Regions from separate parts of the Streptomyces sp. NPDC002403 genome, predicted to be linked through region 3. Evidence: riboswitches for the same ligand, from Rfam matches in the RefSeq annotation. Region 3 holds a riboswitch; each other region holds the start of a gene.
What was found. Region 3 has a riboswitch for cyclic di-AMP ahead of ACWCPY_RS39265 (M23 family metallopeptidase). Riboswitches for the same ligand answer to the same signal wherever they lie in the genome.

Region 1 (4,835 bases), on a different contig from region 3:
CCGGTGCGCCCTCGCTGGGCTGGCTGGACGTCAAGACGTCCGGCGGTGTCGAGGTGCCGCAGATCGAGGCCGCGGTCGACGAGGAGCTCGCCCGGTTCGCCGCCGAGGGGCCCACGCCCGAGGAAATGGAACGCGCGCAGGCCCAGTTGGAGCGCGAATGGCTGGACCGGCTCGGTACGGTCGCCGGCCGCGCCGACGAACTGTGCCGGTTCGCCGTGCTGTTCGGCGACCCGCAGCTCGCCCTGACCGCCGTGCAGCGGGTGCTCGACGTCAGCGCGGAGGAGGTCCAGGCGGCCGCCAAGGCCCAGCTGCGCCCCGACAACCGGGCGGTGCTGGTCTACGAGCCGGTCGAATCGGCCGAGCCCGCGGACACCGACGAGACCGACGCCGACGAGACCGACGCGCACGAAGGAGCGGGCAAGTGACCGACGCTGCCGCGACTGGAGTTTCGATGCAGTACCACCCGCAGCCGGCCCCCGGTGTGGCCCGGCCCTGGGCCTTCCCCGCGCCGGAGCGGGGCGCCCTGCCCAACGGCCTCACGGTGCTGCGCTGCCACCGTCCCGGCCAGCAGGTCGTGGCGGTCGAGATCTTCCTCGACGCCCCGCTGGACGCCGAGCCCGAAGGCCTCGACGGCGTGGCCACGATCATGTCGCGGGCGCTGTCCGAGGGCACCGACAAGCACACCGCCGAGGAGTTCGCCGCCGAGCTGGAGCGCTGCGGCGCCACCCTCGACGCGCACGCCGACCACCCCGGCGTCCGGGTCTCCCTGGAGGTCCCGGCCTCCCGGCTGGCCAAGGCGCTCGCGCTGGTCGCCGAGGCGCTGCGGGCGCCGGCCTTCGCCGACAGCGAGGTCGAGCGGCTGGTGCGCAACCGACTCGACGAGATCCCGCACGAGCAGGCCAACCCGGCCCGCCGCGCCGCCAAGCAGCTCTCCAAGGAGCTCTTCCCGGCCGCGGCGCGGATGTCGCGCCCGCGCCAGGGCACCGAGGAGACGGTGGAGCGGATCGACGCTGCGGCCGTGCGCGCCTTCTTCGACGCCCACGTCCGGCCGTCCGCGGCGACCGCCGTGGTCGTCGGTGACCTCACCGGGATCGACCTGGACGCCCTGCTCGCCGACACCCTCGGCGACTGGTCGGGAGAGGCCGCCGAGCCCCGTCCCGCCCCGCCGATCACCGCCGACGACACCGGCCGGGTGGTGATCGTCGACCGTCCGGGCGCGGTGCAGACACAGCTGCTGATCGGCCGGATCGGCGCCGACCGGCACGACAGCGTGTGGCCGGCCCAGGTGCTCGGCACGTACTGCCTGGGCGGCACGCTCACCTCCCGCCTCGACCGGGTGCTGCGTGAGGAGAAGGGTTACACCTACGGCGTACGGGCCTTCGCCCAGGTGCTGCGGTCGTCGGCCCCGGACTCCGTCTCGGGCGCGACCGGCGCCGCGATGCTGGCCATCAGTGGCTCGGTCGACACGGAGTCCACCGAGCCCGCGCTCAAGGATCTGTGGACGGTCCTGCGGACGCTGGCGGCCGAGGGGCTGACCGACGAGGAGCGCGAGACGGCGGTGCAGAACCTCGTGGGGGTCGCGCCGCTGAAGTTCGAGACGGCGGCCTCCGTCGCGGGCACCCTCGCCGACCAGGTCGAGCAGCACCTCCCCGACGACTACCAGGCGCAGCTGTACGCCCGGCTCGCGGAGACCGGCACGGTCGAGGCGACCGCGGCCGTCGTCAACGCCTTCCCGGGTGACCGGCTGGTGACGATCCTCGTCGGCGACGCGGCACGGATCGAGGAGCCCGTCCGGGCCCTGGGCATCGGAGAGGTGTCGGTGGTCACCGGCTGACGACCGGCGCCGTCCCACCGGCACCGGCCGATCGGGGCGATCCGCACACCGCCCGACATCGGGACAGCAGGTACATCGCCGCATATCGGGACAGAGGGAAGGTCTCTGCGAGCAGGATCTCGCCGAGACCTTCCCTTTTGTCCGTTCTGACACGGAGGTTGCCTGTCTGCCCTGTGGGATGCGCTACAAAACGCCCTGTCCGTTTGGTGAATGAAAGTGGCCCCGCTTAGCGTCGGCTCGGCTGTCCGTCACTCGTATGCCGCATCCGCGACGTACCGGGCAGCCATCGCCGAGTCCCCGTCAGGCGCGAGCCTGGGGAGCCGGGGACCCACGCAGTCCCTGGGGTGAATCGGATGCCTGAGCCCGGATGGGGTCGGGGCGTCCGTAGGAGACCTTCCTGCTCCGAACCCGTCAGCTAACCCGGTAGGCGAGAAGGAAGGAAAGGATCAGCCACTCCATGGCGTTCACCCGTGCCACCGGGAAGCACCGTGCCCCGAGCCGACTGACGCGCACGAGCGCGAAGGCGGTCGGTGTCGCGGCTCTGGCCACCACCGGCGTCATCGGCGGCCTGGCCGCTCCCGCCCTCGCCGCGGACTCCGGGACCCCCTCCGTGAGCGACACCGGCCTCGGCCAGGTCATCGCCATCGACAAGACCCTTGCCGACCGGATCGACGCCCAGGCCGACGCGCAGCAGCACCAGGCCGACGCGGCGGCGAAGGCGAAGGCGGAGGCCCAGCGGAAGGCCGAGGCCAAGAAGAAGGCCGAAGCGAAGGCCAAGGCGGACGCCGAGCGCGCCGCCGAGGCCCGCGCCGAGAAGGCGCGCGCCGCCCGGTCCGCCGAGCGCACCCGGCTGGGCGCCTTCCAGATCCCGGTCGCCGGTTCGTACGTCACCACCGGTTACAAGTCCAGCGGCTCGCTCTGGTCCTCCGGCAGCCACTCCGGCATCGACTTCCACGCCGCCTCCGGCAGCTCCGTGGTCGCCGTCGGCGCCGGTACGGTCGTCGAGGCCGGCTGGGGCGGCGCGTACGGCAACAACATCGTGCTCCGGATGACGGACGGCACGTACACCCAGTACGGGCACCTCTCCTCGATCGGCGTCTCCGTCGGCCAGAGCGTCGGCGCGGGCCAGCGGATCGGCCTCTCCGGCTCGACCGGCAACTCCACCGGGCCGCACCTCCACTTCGAGGCCCGGACGACACCGTCGTACGGCTCCGACATGGACCCGGTCGCGTATCTGCGCGCCCACGGCGTCAACGTCTGACCGACGCGCCGTCGCAGCACCCCGTCGAAGGCCCCGGCAGCATGCCGGGGCCTTCGGCATGCCCGCCGCACGGCCATGGGCGACGACCCGCCGAACCGCCCCGTGACCAAAAGATATTCATGAATTTCCGCCCGGCATCGGAAATGCGGCCGCATTGCAATAGAGTCACGGAACAGGCGTCGGCCGGCCGCGATTCGCGGGGATTGAGGCGGAGGTTCGGACATGCGCATTCCAGCGCATTCGGTATGCACGGCAATCCGCGACGACATCGTCTCCGGTGTCTTCGAACGCGGCAGTCGTCTCACGGAGGAGCTGCTGGCCCGCCGTTACGGGGTCTCCCGTGTCCCGGTGCGGGAGGCGCTGCGCACCCTGGAGTCCGAGGGCTTCGTGGTCACCCGCCGGCACGCGGGCGCCTGCGTCGCCGAGCCCACCGAGCTGGAGGTGGCCGACCTCCTGGAGGTCCGGACGCTGCTGGAGCCGCTGGGTGCCGCACGGGCCGCGCAACGCCGCACCGAGGCCCACCTCAAGGTGCTGCGCGGCCTCGTGCGGCTCGGCCAGGACCGGGCCAGGCGGGGCGAGAGCGAGGACCTGCGCTCACTGGGCGACTGGTTCCACGAGACGCTGGCGCAGGCCTCCGGCAGCCCCGGTCTGATCGCGCTGCTCACCCAGCTGCGGCACAAGACCGCGTGGATGTACGCGGTCGACCGGCCGGCCCGCCCGGTGGATTCCTGGGCCGAGCACGGGGCCATCGTGGACGCGGTGGCACGCGGCGACGCGGAGCGGGCCAGGACGCTGGCCGCCCATCACGCGGAGCGGGCCGCGGCCGCGCACCGCCTGCGCCGCACCGACCGGCCGCCCGCCGTTCCCCGGACCGGCCGGGTGAGGAGCTCGCAACACCCCGTAAACACCGCGGGAATCCGGAATTAACGATTTCCCCGTATACAAAGAGATGTGATTTCGTGGGGCGCTATTCCGCCTCGCCCCGCATCGGCGCGCAGTGATTTCGCTTGCCTGCGTGCCGGAATTCCGCATGTCGTCCGGGAGGTCGGTTCCGGAAAAAGAAAGAGCCGCAGCTCCGGTTCAGGGTGCCGCGGCTCTCTCGGGAAGGATGTTTCAGACGGTCTCCGGGAGCTCCTCGAGCCCCTCGGCGACCAGCTTCGCCAGACGGTCCAGGGCGGCCTCGGAGTCGGCGGCCTCGGAGGCGAGCACGATCTCCTCGCCACCCTGGGCGCCGAGGCCGAGGACCGCGAGCATGGAGGCGGCGTTCACCGGGTTGCCGTCGGCCTTGGAGATCGTCACGGGGACGCCGGAGGCCGTGGCGGCACGGACGAATATGGAAGCGGGGCGGGCGTGCAGGCCCTCGGCCCAACCGACGTTGACGCGGCGCTCAGCCATGGTTCTGCCCTTCACGAATCAACAGTTGTCTAGACCAGTCTCTCACGCGGTGCGCAGTGCTCCGCCCGACCCCGGGAACGCCCGCGATGCCCGGGGTACCGCCGATCGGCCCTCCCAGACTGCCCCGGCCCCGATCCCTACGCGACCGCTGGCCGAGCCGTAGTCTTTGCCCATGCAGCCCGCGCAGGAGCAGAGTCCGCATCATGCTTATCCCGACCACTGGGAAGCGGACGTGGTGCTCCGCGACGGAGGTACCGCGCGCATCAGGCCCATCACCGCGGACGACGCCGAGCGGCTGGTCAGCTTCTACGAGCAGGTCTCCGACGAGTCGAAGTACTACCGGTT
Region 2 (4,835 bases), on a different contig from region 3:
ACGCAGGAGAGCGTGAGCAGTGTGCCGCCCACGACGCCGATGGAACGCTTGAGCTTCTGGGGGGTGGGGCCGGTCGCTGGGGCGAGCGCCTGGGGAGCGCTGAGCGTGTCGGTCATCGTGCGGTTCCGATCAACAGGTGCGGTGTCTGAGCACGGGAGCGGTATCGCCTCCAGACGAGGACGTGGTGAGTGGTTTCGTCGCTCCCAGCGCGATATGCAATCCCGACGTGTTCCGCAGGTCAAGAGGCGTTCACCTTCGGAATTCGTTGTTCGGAGGGCCGAATCCGACGGTTTGGCGTTAACAACGCGTCATAGTCCGGGGATCGGGGGGTGCGGGAACCGCAGCCCGGGCAGACGGAAAGTTTCGCCCGTATCCAGCATCCGGAAGGCGGGGCCGCCTTCCGCACGGACGGGGCGGCGAGCCCGCGGGTCGCGCATCCTCGGTGTTGATGCCAGCCTGGAGTCATGGCTTGGGCGTCATGGACGACTCGCGGTGTGTTCTCCGGGCACGGTGGCGTGCTGACGGAGGAGGTCGGTGTCCTGTCCGGGGACCTGACCGTTCACACGACCTGGGCGCAGGACATGGCCCAGGTCACTGTGCAGTACACCGGCGCGATCGACTGGTTCACCATGTCGGGCAGCCCCGTCGCGTGCCGTTCGGAGGAGGACAGCCGTCGCCTGCACGACGCGGTGGTGCAGGCGGTCCGGGCCGGGGCGGCGGCGACCGTTCCCGTGATGCCCCGCTCAGGACCGGCGAAGCCGGTGGAGCGCGCCCCGGAGTGAGGGTCCCGCGCGGACGAACCGGTGCGGGGAGGTGCCCGCGCGGCGATGGTCAGGCGCCGCGCAGCGCCGCGGCGACCAGTCCCGCGATCTCGTCCCTCGGCACTTCCCCGCCACCCACCAGCCGGTCGAACACCAGCCCGTCCACACAGGCCAGCATCGTGAGCGTCCGGCCCTCCGCGTCGGCCACGCCCCGCGCGTCCAGGAACGCCCGCACGGCCTCGCGTGCCGCGTTCTCGCGCGGTTACGAGAATCTCGCGCAACTCCGGGTGGCGCAGGCTCAGCCTGCCAGGCACTGGAGGACGCGGCGACGCCGGCCGCCGCGCTCCGCGCCGGACCCACCGTCGAGTCGGCGCTCGGCCGCTACGACGCCGAGCGCCGGCCCCGCAGCCAGTCGGTCGCCCGGGCCGCCCGCCGGGCCGGCCGGATGGGTCAGCAGCTGTCCCGTCCGGCGGCCGTCGCGCTGCGGAACACGGCACTGCGCCTCGCACCGTCCCGCGTCACCGTCCGCACGATCCTGCGCCATGCCGACTGGACGCCACCGCGGCTGGATTCCGTACCTCAGTAGGCCCCGAAGACGTTGTCGATGGAGCCGTACCTGTGGGCCGCGTAGTTGCACGCCGCGGTGATGTTGGCGACGGGGTCGTAGGCGTCCATCGCCGTTCCGGGCACGTGGTAGGCCCGGAAGGTCGGGTCGATGATCTGGAGGAGACCCTTGGACGGCGTTCCGGCGGCGGCGTTCGAGTCCCAGTTGTTGATGGCAAAGGGGTTGCCGGAGGACTCGCGCATCACGTTGCGGTGGATGCCGTCGTAGCTGCCGGGAATGCCGTGCTTGGCCATGACGGCCAGCGACTCCTTGATCCAGCCGTCCAGATTGTTCGTGTACGTCACGGGCTGCGCCGCGGGCGCCACGGCGCTGACGGACTGCGCCGGCGCCGCGGAGGCCGTGGCGGCGCCGGTCAACGGCAGCAGGAGGGCGGCCGCACCCGTGCCCACGGCTATGAAGCCCCGGGTCAGCGAGGTGGACCTACGACGACGGCAGGTAGGCGTTGCGGACATGATGAATTCCTCTCCGTCGCCTGCGAGGTGAGCTGTCGGGTTCAGGCTGGAGATGCCTGGCCGCGCTGAGCGCGGCTTCACCCCAGGGGCCTTTCGTCTGGATCAGGCCGGATCCAGACGAAAGACCCCAGCCGTTCCGGATACCGGGCCGGCGGCTTACCTGGGTCCCCCGCTCCTGCCGTACACGAGTGGGTCGGATGTCCGGGCGGCGGCAGGATTCGGCGTTCCGTCCGGATTGACGGTGACCGTAGGCGAGAGGGACCGAAAGGGACAAGACCCTGATTTCCACACGCAATTCACTTACAAGATCAAGTCACGGGAACAGTGGTAATCCAGCTCACATCGAGCACTCCCCCCTCCTTGCGCGGAAAGGGCTCCGCATCGCGTGACGCGACTCCGGGAGGATGGAAAGTGACTCGCGCCACGAATTCACAAAAGGTGCATTTCGCCAAGCATTTAAAAGGGCAATTCGCTCGAACCACCCATAACGGGACGGATATATCGCGACGGGGAGCTCACCTCGCCGGCCCTGCCCGACGCCCGGAGGCATTGCCATCCCTCCCCCTCCACCGTTATGGTGCTGATGTCCTGTTGTCTCCGATAGAGGTGGACGTTGCGCATCTGAGGTCTGCGAACATCACGCCGTACGGCACCGCCCGTACGCCTGTCACGCCGTAGCAGTGCTCCGCACTGCCCGTGACCCCGCGTGGATGCGACCTCGGTGCATGAGCCGTCCCTCGATCTCCAGGGCCGCCGTACCTTCCTCCGCTGCTCGGTCGCCGCGTGGTGCTCGCATACGAAGCCCCCACTCACCGCGCTTGCGAATGCGAGGAACACCATGGCGACACCCATCACCCCCGGCGCTTCCCTCACCTGCTCGGCCCTGTCCTTCAGCCGGCCGGACGGCACGACCGTCTTCGAAGGACTCTCGCTCGCCATCGGCCGGGGCCGCGTCGGCCTCGTCGGTACCAACGGCGCGGGAAAGTCCACACTGCTGCAACTGCTCGCCGGTCAACTCCGCCCCTCCCAGGGGTCGGTGACCGTCAGTGGTAGCCTCGCCCACCTTCCGCAGAACATCACCCTCGACACCACACTGCGGGTGGACCGGGCCCTGGGCATCGCCGAGCGGCGCGAGGCGCTGCGCGCCATCGAGTCCGGAGACGTCGACGAGAAGCACTTCGAGACGATCGGCGACGACTGGGACGTCGAGGAACGGGCCCTGGCGACCCTGGGCCAGCTCGGGCTCGGGGACATCGGACTGGACCGCACGGTCGGCCAGTTGTCCGGTGGCGAGACCGTGCTGCTGCGCCTGGCCGCACTGCTGCTGGACCGTCCCGACGTGCTGCTGCTGGACGAGCCCACCAACAACCTCGATGTGTTCGCCCGCCGGAGGCTCTACGAGGCCGTCGACTCCTGGCGCTCGGGCGTGCTGGTCGTGGTCAGTCACGACCTCGAACTGCTGGAGCGTGTGGACCGCATCGCCGAACTGCGCGCCGGATCCGTGAACTGGTACGGGGGTGGCTGGTCCGCGTACCAGGAAGCCGTGGCCACTGAACAGGAGTCCGCCGGGCGGACGTTGCGGGCCGCGGAGGCCGATCTTCGCCGCCAGAAACGCGAACTGGAGGAGACCCGGGTGAAGCTGGCCCGACGCCAGAGAAACGGGAGGAGGACCGAGGCCGAAGGAAGCCTCCCGAAGATCCTGGCCGGCCGCCGCAAGCGGTCCGCGCAGGAGTCGGCGGGCAAGCTTCGCGGCGTCCACGAGGAGCGGCTCAGCGAGGCGCGCGAGCGCCGTGAGGAGGCCGCGGAGGCCATCCGTGACGATGCCGAGATCCGCGTGGACCTTCCCCGCACCGCGGTGCCCGCCGGACGCACCGTGCTGAGCCTGCACGAGCTGCGCCCGCGGTTCGGGAGGCTCCGTGAGGGCAGCCTCCAGGTACGGGGGCCCGAGCGGATCGCGCTCGTCGGCCGCAACGGCGCCGGGAAGACGACGCTGCTGCGCACCCTCACCGGTGAGCTGTCCCCCTTGTCCGGCGAGGCCAGGACGTTCGTTCCGACGCGGTTCCTTCCGCAGCGGCTCGACGTGCTGGACGAGGAGCTGAGCGTCGCGGCGAACGTGGCCCGGATGGCCCCCGGGGTCACCGACAACCACATCCGTGCCCAGCTCGCGCGCTTCCTGTTCCAGGGGAGACGCGCGGAGCAGCCGGCGGGCACCCTCTCGGGCGGAGAACGCTTCCGTGCCGCCCTCGCGGCGACGATGCTCGCCGCACCGGCGCCGCAGCTGCTGATGATGGACGAGCCGACCAACAACCTCGACGTCGCCAGCGTGCGGCAGCTGACCGGTGCGCTCGAGTCCTACGAGGGGGCGCTCCTGATCGCCAGTCACGATCTGCCCTTCCTCGAATCGCTCGGCATCACCCGGTGGCTGCTGGTCGGGGAGGAACTCCGGGAGACCACCGCTCAGGAGGTGGTCGCTCTGCTCGCGGCTCCGGAACACACGAGCCCGGTGTGATCCGAACGCAAGGCCCAGGGGATGCGGGGCTTCGCACGACTCCCTCCGGAGGGCCGTGCGAAGGCCCGCACCCGCGCTGCGATCAGAGCCTGTCGATGATCTTGTTCATCTGCTCGATCTCGGCGGTCTGAGCGGTGACGACAGCGCCGGCGAGCTTCTTCGCGTCGGCGCTGTCGCCCTTCTTCTGCTCCTCCTCGGCCATGGTGACCGCACCCTGGTGGTGGCCGATCATCAGCTGGGCGAACTTCTTGTCGAAGTCCTTGCCCTTGGCGGCCGACAGGTCGCTCATGTCCTTGTCGGACATCATTCCGGGCATTCCCGAACCGTCCGTGCCGTGGTCCATCCCGGGCATGTCACCCATCGAGGACGAGTCCGAGGGCAGCGGCTCGCCCCACGAAGTCAGCCACCCCCTCATCGTGTTGATCTCGGGGTCCTGGGCCTTCTCGATCGCGGCGGCCAGCTTCTTGATCTCGGGGTCCGCAGCGCGG
Region 3 (4,835 bases):
CGGTGGGCCGGGCGAAGTACTGGTGGCCGTACGGGGTGGGTCCGAGGCCTACACCGCATGGTCGGCGACGTCGATCGACAGGGACGCACGCGTCGTTGTCGTCGACTCGGTCTCGGCGCGCGGCGTGATCGTGGAACGCCTGCCGTCCTGAGCCGAAGCAGCGACGTACCCATGGAAGCAGGACATACGGCAGGAGTCTTCCGATGTTCTTCTGGCACGTTCCCGCCCCCAACGAGGCGATGCTCATATCCGGTTCCAAGGGACAGACCCTGGACACCCAGTTCCGGATCGTCACCGGGCACGGCAGTTTCGTCCTCCCGGTCAAGCAGAAGGCGCGCATGCTCTCCCTGGCGCTGCGCGAGGCGGAGATCACCGAGGACTGCGTGACGCAGCAGGGCATCCGCCTCAACGTCCGGGCCGTGGCCGTCTTCAAGGTCGGCGACGACGCCGTGTCCATCGCCAACGCGGCCCGCCGTTTCCTGACCGAGCAGGAGCAGATGGAGGAGCTCGTCGGGCGGATCTTCGCCGGGCACCTGCGTTCCATCGTCGGCGGGCTGACCGTGGAGCAGATCATCCGCGAGCGCAACCGGGTCTCCCAGGAGGTCATCGCGGGCAGCCACGGCGAGATGGAGAAGCTCGGCATCGTCGTGGACGCCCTCCAGATCCAGGAGATCGACGACGCCACCGGCTACATCAAGAACCTCGCGGCCCCGCACGCCGCCGCGGTCGCCAGCCAGGCCCGGATCGCCGAGGCCAAGGCCGACCAGGAAGCCAGCCAGCGCGAGCAGCAGGCCGCCGCGCTCAAGGCGGAGTACGAACGCGACACCGCGATCAAGCGGGCAGGCTTCCTCGCCGAGACCGAGCAGTACAACGCCCGCGCCGCCCAGGCCGGGCCGCTCGCCCAGGCCAGGGCCTCGCACGAGGTCATCGAGGAGCAGACCGCACTCGCCGAGCGGCAGGCCGCGCTCGCCGCGCAACGGCTGGAGGCGGAGGTCCGGCGCCCCGCGGACGCCGAGGCCTACCGGCAGCGCACCCTGGCGGAGGCGGCCCGTGACCGGGTGAAGTTCGAGGCCGACGGCAGCGCCTACACGGAGCGGACCCTCGCCCAGGCCCAGGCGGACGCCAACAGTGCGCGTGCCGCCTCGCTGCGTGACGGCAACCAGGAACTCATCGCGGCCAACCGCATCGTGGAGAACCTGCCCGCCCTGGCCGACGCGGCCGCCCGGGGCATGTCCGGTGCCGACCTCACCGTCCTCAACGGCACCAACGGTGTCAACGAGATGGCGGCGGGCGTCGTCGGCCAGGGGCTGGCGATCCTTCACGCGCTGCAGCGCGGCGCGAACCCGATGAAGCAGCCGGCGGTCGACGGGAAGGCCGCTTCCGCGCCCCGCATCTCCGGGACGAATCCGTCCTGAACCGGCCGGGGTGAGGGACCGGCGAACCCGAGTGGTCAAAAGAGCGCCGGAGATGCCGTAGAGTTGTGTTCACCGACGCGGGGTGGAGCAGCTCGGTAGCTCGCTGGGCTCATAACCCAGAGGTCGCAGGTTCAAATCCTGTCCCCGCTACTCAGAGAATCAGGCCCGGCACGCATGCAGCGTGCCGGGCCTGATTCGTTTCGCGCCGCGCCGCTTCGCGCGTCCCCCCAATGGCCGATGCGGAGTCGCCGTCCCTGTCCGCTCCGGTGAGCCTGGGGTGGGGCGCGGTGCCGTCCGCAGCCGCGCGCGTACCGGGCAGGAGACCACAGGTGTGGAAGCGGGAGAAGCGTCGCGGCCGGCACGCCGGGGGCGGTACCCGGCAGTTCGTGCGCGCGCTGCCCGCCCTGATGATTCTCGGCGGGCTGTTGTTCGACGCCCTCACCCCGGACACCTTCACCGCCATTCCGTTGTTCGTGGCCGCTCCGCTGATCGCCGCCCCCTTCTTCTCGCTGGCCAGCACCATCCGCACCGCTGTGGCCTCGATGCTGGCCGACATCGCGCTGCGGCTGTACAGCAATACGCTGCCGCAGGTCGTGCCGTTGATCGAGCTGCTCACCCTGGCCACCGTCTCGGTCCTCGCGGTGGTGATCAACGGGGTCGTACGGCGCAGCAACGAACAGCTGGCCTCGGCGCGGTTCATCGCGGAGACGGCCATGCGCGCGGTGCTGCCGCAGCCGGCCGACCGGATCGGCGGACTGCAGGTCGCGGCCCGGTACGAGGCGGCGCAGGCGGACGAGTTCGTCGGCGGTGATCTGTTCGCGGTGTCGGACACCCCGTGGGGGGTGCGGCTGGTGGTCGGGGACGTGCGGGGGAAGGGGCTCGAAACGGTGGAGACGGTGGCCGTGGCCATCGGGGCGTTCCGCGAGGCGGCCGAGCAGGAGTCCTCGCTGGCGGGGGTGGCGGGGCGGCTGGAGCGGGCGCTGGCCCGGGAGGAGGCGCGGCGGGGCGGGCTCGACGTGCTCGAAGGCTTCATCACCGCCGTGCTGGCCGAGATCCCGTCCGGGCTGTCCCGGGTGCGGATCGTCAACCGCGGTCACCCCGAGCCGATCCTGCTGCACCCGGACGGCGCGCTGGAGGTGCTCAAGCCCTCCGTGCCGGCGCTGCCGCTCGGGATGTCCCTGGGGGTGTGGCCGGAGCGGACGGACGAGTGGGATCTGCCGGCCGGGACGACCCTGCTCCTCTACACGGACGGGCTCTCCGAGGCGCGGGACACCGAGGGGGTGTTCTACGACCCGGCGGCCCGGCTGCGCGGGCGGATCTTCCCGGGGCCCGAGGAGCTGCTGTCCGCGCTGACCGATGACGTACGCCTGCACACGGGGGGCGAGACGACCGACGACATGGCGTTGCTCGCGGTCGTACGTCCCGGGCAGGGGCAGCCGGACCGGCGCAGGACCGTGCGGATCGTCGGCGCGGAGAAGGCGTCGGGCACGACGTCGGGGGCGAAGTGAGGGACGGCGCGTGGAGAAGGTGCGAGGGGCGGAGCGCGCGATGCCACCGTGCGTAATCGAAAGGCGCCGCTCCGCATAACGTTTGACGCAACGTCAGAAACAGGGTAGTGGCTGAAGGGCGGTCAACTCGCCCGATTGCAACCACTTGTGTCCCGTAAAGTCCAGGCCAAAGACGTGAACGATCAGTGGGAACAGCTTGGAATACGGCCCCGGTGTCTATTAACGTTCGATAACGCAGCGCGGTCGTCCCAGCCGTCGTCAGTGGCGGCACCGTGCGCGAGCGCCGAATTCCGCAAGGGAACCGGGGAACCACCTACATGGGGTGAATCGGACACCTGTGTCTCGTGAGAGACGGAGGGGCCCGTAGGAGACCTTCCTGCTCCGAACCCGTCAGCTAACCCGGTAGGCGAGAAGGAAGGAAAGGAGTGCGCCCCCGTGGCGTCCAACAAGCCTGCCCCCGAGGCCCCGTCCCGGTTCGATCCCGACTACGGCACCGGCTACGGCGCCGAGTTCACCGGAGAGTTCGGCGGCGACCTCCGCACCGACGGCAACAGCGTTGAGCCGGAACGCAGTCGGGACGAGTGGAACCCCACTGAGGAATCGGTTCGCCCGGTGCGCGGCAGGCACCGCGTCGCCAAGCAGCGCAACGGACTCGCCCGCAGCTCCACGGTGCTGGGTGTCGGCGTCATAGCGGCGGTCGGCGCGGGGGGCATGGCCACCGCGCAGGGCAAGCCCCCGGTCTCCATCTCCGTGCCCGACGCCATCACGGACAACCTCCCCGACGCCAAGTCGCTTCCCGGCGTGGGCTCCCTGTTCTCCGACGGGTCCGAGGCGGACAAGGCCGAGGTCGCGGCGGCCGACGCCCCGCTCACCACCGCCGGCATCACCACCGCCGAGGTCGAGCAGGGCACGACGGACGCGGGCGAGGCGCTCCGCGCCCGCATCCTCCAGCAGGCCGAGCAGCAGCAGGACGCCGCCGACGCCGAGGCCAAGGCGGCCCAGGAGAAGGAAGCCGCGGAGAAGGCCGCCGCCGAGGCCAAGAAGCAGCAGGACGAGGCCGAGGCCAAGGCGGCCGCCGAGAAGAAGAAGGCGGAGGAGGAGGCCAAGAAGAAGGCGGAAGCCCTGCGGCTCGCCAAGCTCGCCGCCAGCTACGCCATCCCGACCTCCTCGTACACCATCACCTCGACCTTCGGTCAGGCCGGTTCGATGTGGTCCTCCGGCTACCACACCGGCCTCGACTTCGCGGCTCCGACCGGCACCCCGATCAAGGCCATCCACGGCGGCACGGTCAAGTCGGCCGGCTGGTCCGGTTCGTACGGCTACCGCACGGTGCTGGAGCTCGACGACGGCACGGAGCTGTGGTTCTGCCACCAGTCCTCGATCGGCGTCAGCGTCGGCCAGAAGGTCACCACCGGCGAGACGATCGGCCGGGTCGGCGCGACCGGCAACGTGACCGGCCCGCACCTCCACCTGGAGGTCCACACCGCCGACGGCACGGGCATCGACCCGATGGCCTGGCTCCGCGGCAAGGGCCTCAACCCCTGAGGCGACGCCCGCCCCGATGAACCCCGGCAGCCCTGACGCTCACCCCCCGACGTCAGGGCTGCCGGTCTGTCGACAGGGCACGGAGGGCGGGCGCGCGGAGGGTGAGCCGGCCGCGACGGCCGACTCACCCGAATGCTGGAATCCGGAATAGTGGACGCACGGGAATTCGTTGATCCACTCATGACTTCTCTTCGCAGGCTGGGCTCCTCCGACCTTCAGGTATTCCCGCTCGCCCTCGGCGGCAACGTCTTCGGCTGGACCGCCGACGAGGCACAGTCGTTCGCCGTGCTGGACGCCTACACGGCAGCCGGAGGCAACTTCATCGACACCGCCGACGGCTACTCCGCGTGGGTTCCGGGCAACGAGG

Region 1: linked by a shared signal. The riboswitch ahead of ACWCPY_RS36120 (M23 family metallopeptidase) and the one ahead of ACWCPY_RS39265 (M23 family metallopeptidase) in region 3 are both predicted to bind cyclic di-AMP.
Region 2: linked by a shared signal. The riboswitch ahead of ACWCPY_RS06195 (transglycosylase SLT domain-containing protein) and the one ahead of ACWCPY_RS39265 (M23 family metallopeptidase) in region 3 are both predicted to bind cyclic di-AMP.

The regions. Positions count from the first base shown of each region.
Region 1 is NZ_JBSFBQ010000056.1:25,969-30,803, reverse strand. Features, by position in the region: gene ACWCPY_RS36130 (M16 family metallopeptidase) at 1-425, shown strand, start outside; gene ACWCPY_RS36125 (M16 family metallopeptidase) at 452-1,834, shown strand; cyclic di-AMP (ydaO/yuaA leader) riboswitch at 2,112-2,278, shown strand; gene ACWCPY_RS36120 (M23 family metallopeptidase) at 2,292-3,095, shown strand; gene ACWCPY_RS36115 (GntR family transcriptional regulator) at 3,318-4,022, shown strand; gene ACWCPY_RS36110 (HPr family phosphocarrier protein) at 4,209-4,490, opposite strand; gene ACWCPY_RS36105 (bifunctional acetate--CoA ligase family protein/GNAT family N-acetyltransferase) at 4,663-4,835, shown strand, end outside.
Region 2 is NZ_JBSFBQ010000003.1:345,865-350,699, reverse strand. Features, by position in the region: gene ACWCPY_RS06215 (APC family permease) at 1-116, opposite strand, end outside; gene ACWCPY_RS06210 (hypothetical protein) at 465-782, shown strand; partial or broken gene ACWCPY_RS06205 (TetR family transcriptional regulator) at 832-1,060, opposite strand; partial or broken gene ACWCPY_RS06200 (FAD-dependent oxidoreductase) at 1,060-1,347, shown strand; gene ACWCPY_RS06195 (transglycosylase SLT domain-containing protein) at 1,341-1,838, opposite strand; cyclic di-AMP (ydaO/yuaA leader) riboswitch at 1,841-2,072, opposite strand; gene ACWCPY_RS06190 (ABC-F family ATP-binding cassette domain-containing protein) at 2,677-4,347, shown strand; gene ACWCPY_RS06185 (DUF305 domain-containing protein) at 4,430-4,835, opposite strand, start outside.
Region 3 is NZ_JBSFBQ010000075.1:2,654-7,488, forward strand. Features, by position in the region: gene ACWCPY_RS39245 (hypothetical protein) at 1-151, shown strand, start outside; gene ACWCPY_RS39250 (SPFH domain-containing protein) at 204-1,415, shown strand; tRNA gene ACWCPY_RS39255 (tRNA-Met) at 1,492-1,565, shown strand; gene ACWCPY_RS39260 (PP2C family protein-serine/threonine phosphatase) at 1,745-2,923, shown strand; cyclic di-AMP (ydaO/yuaA leader) riboswitch at 3,195-3,347, shown strand; gene ACWCPY_RS39265 (M23 family metallopeptidase) at 3,359-4,468, shown strand; gene ACWCPY_RS39270 (aldo/keto reductase) at 4,649-4,835, shown strand, end outside.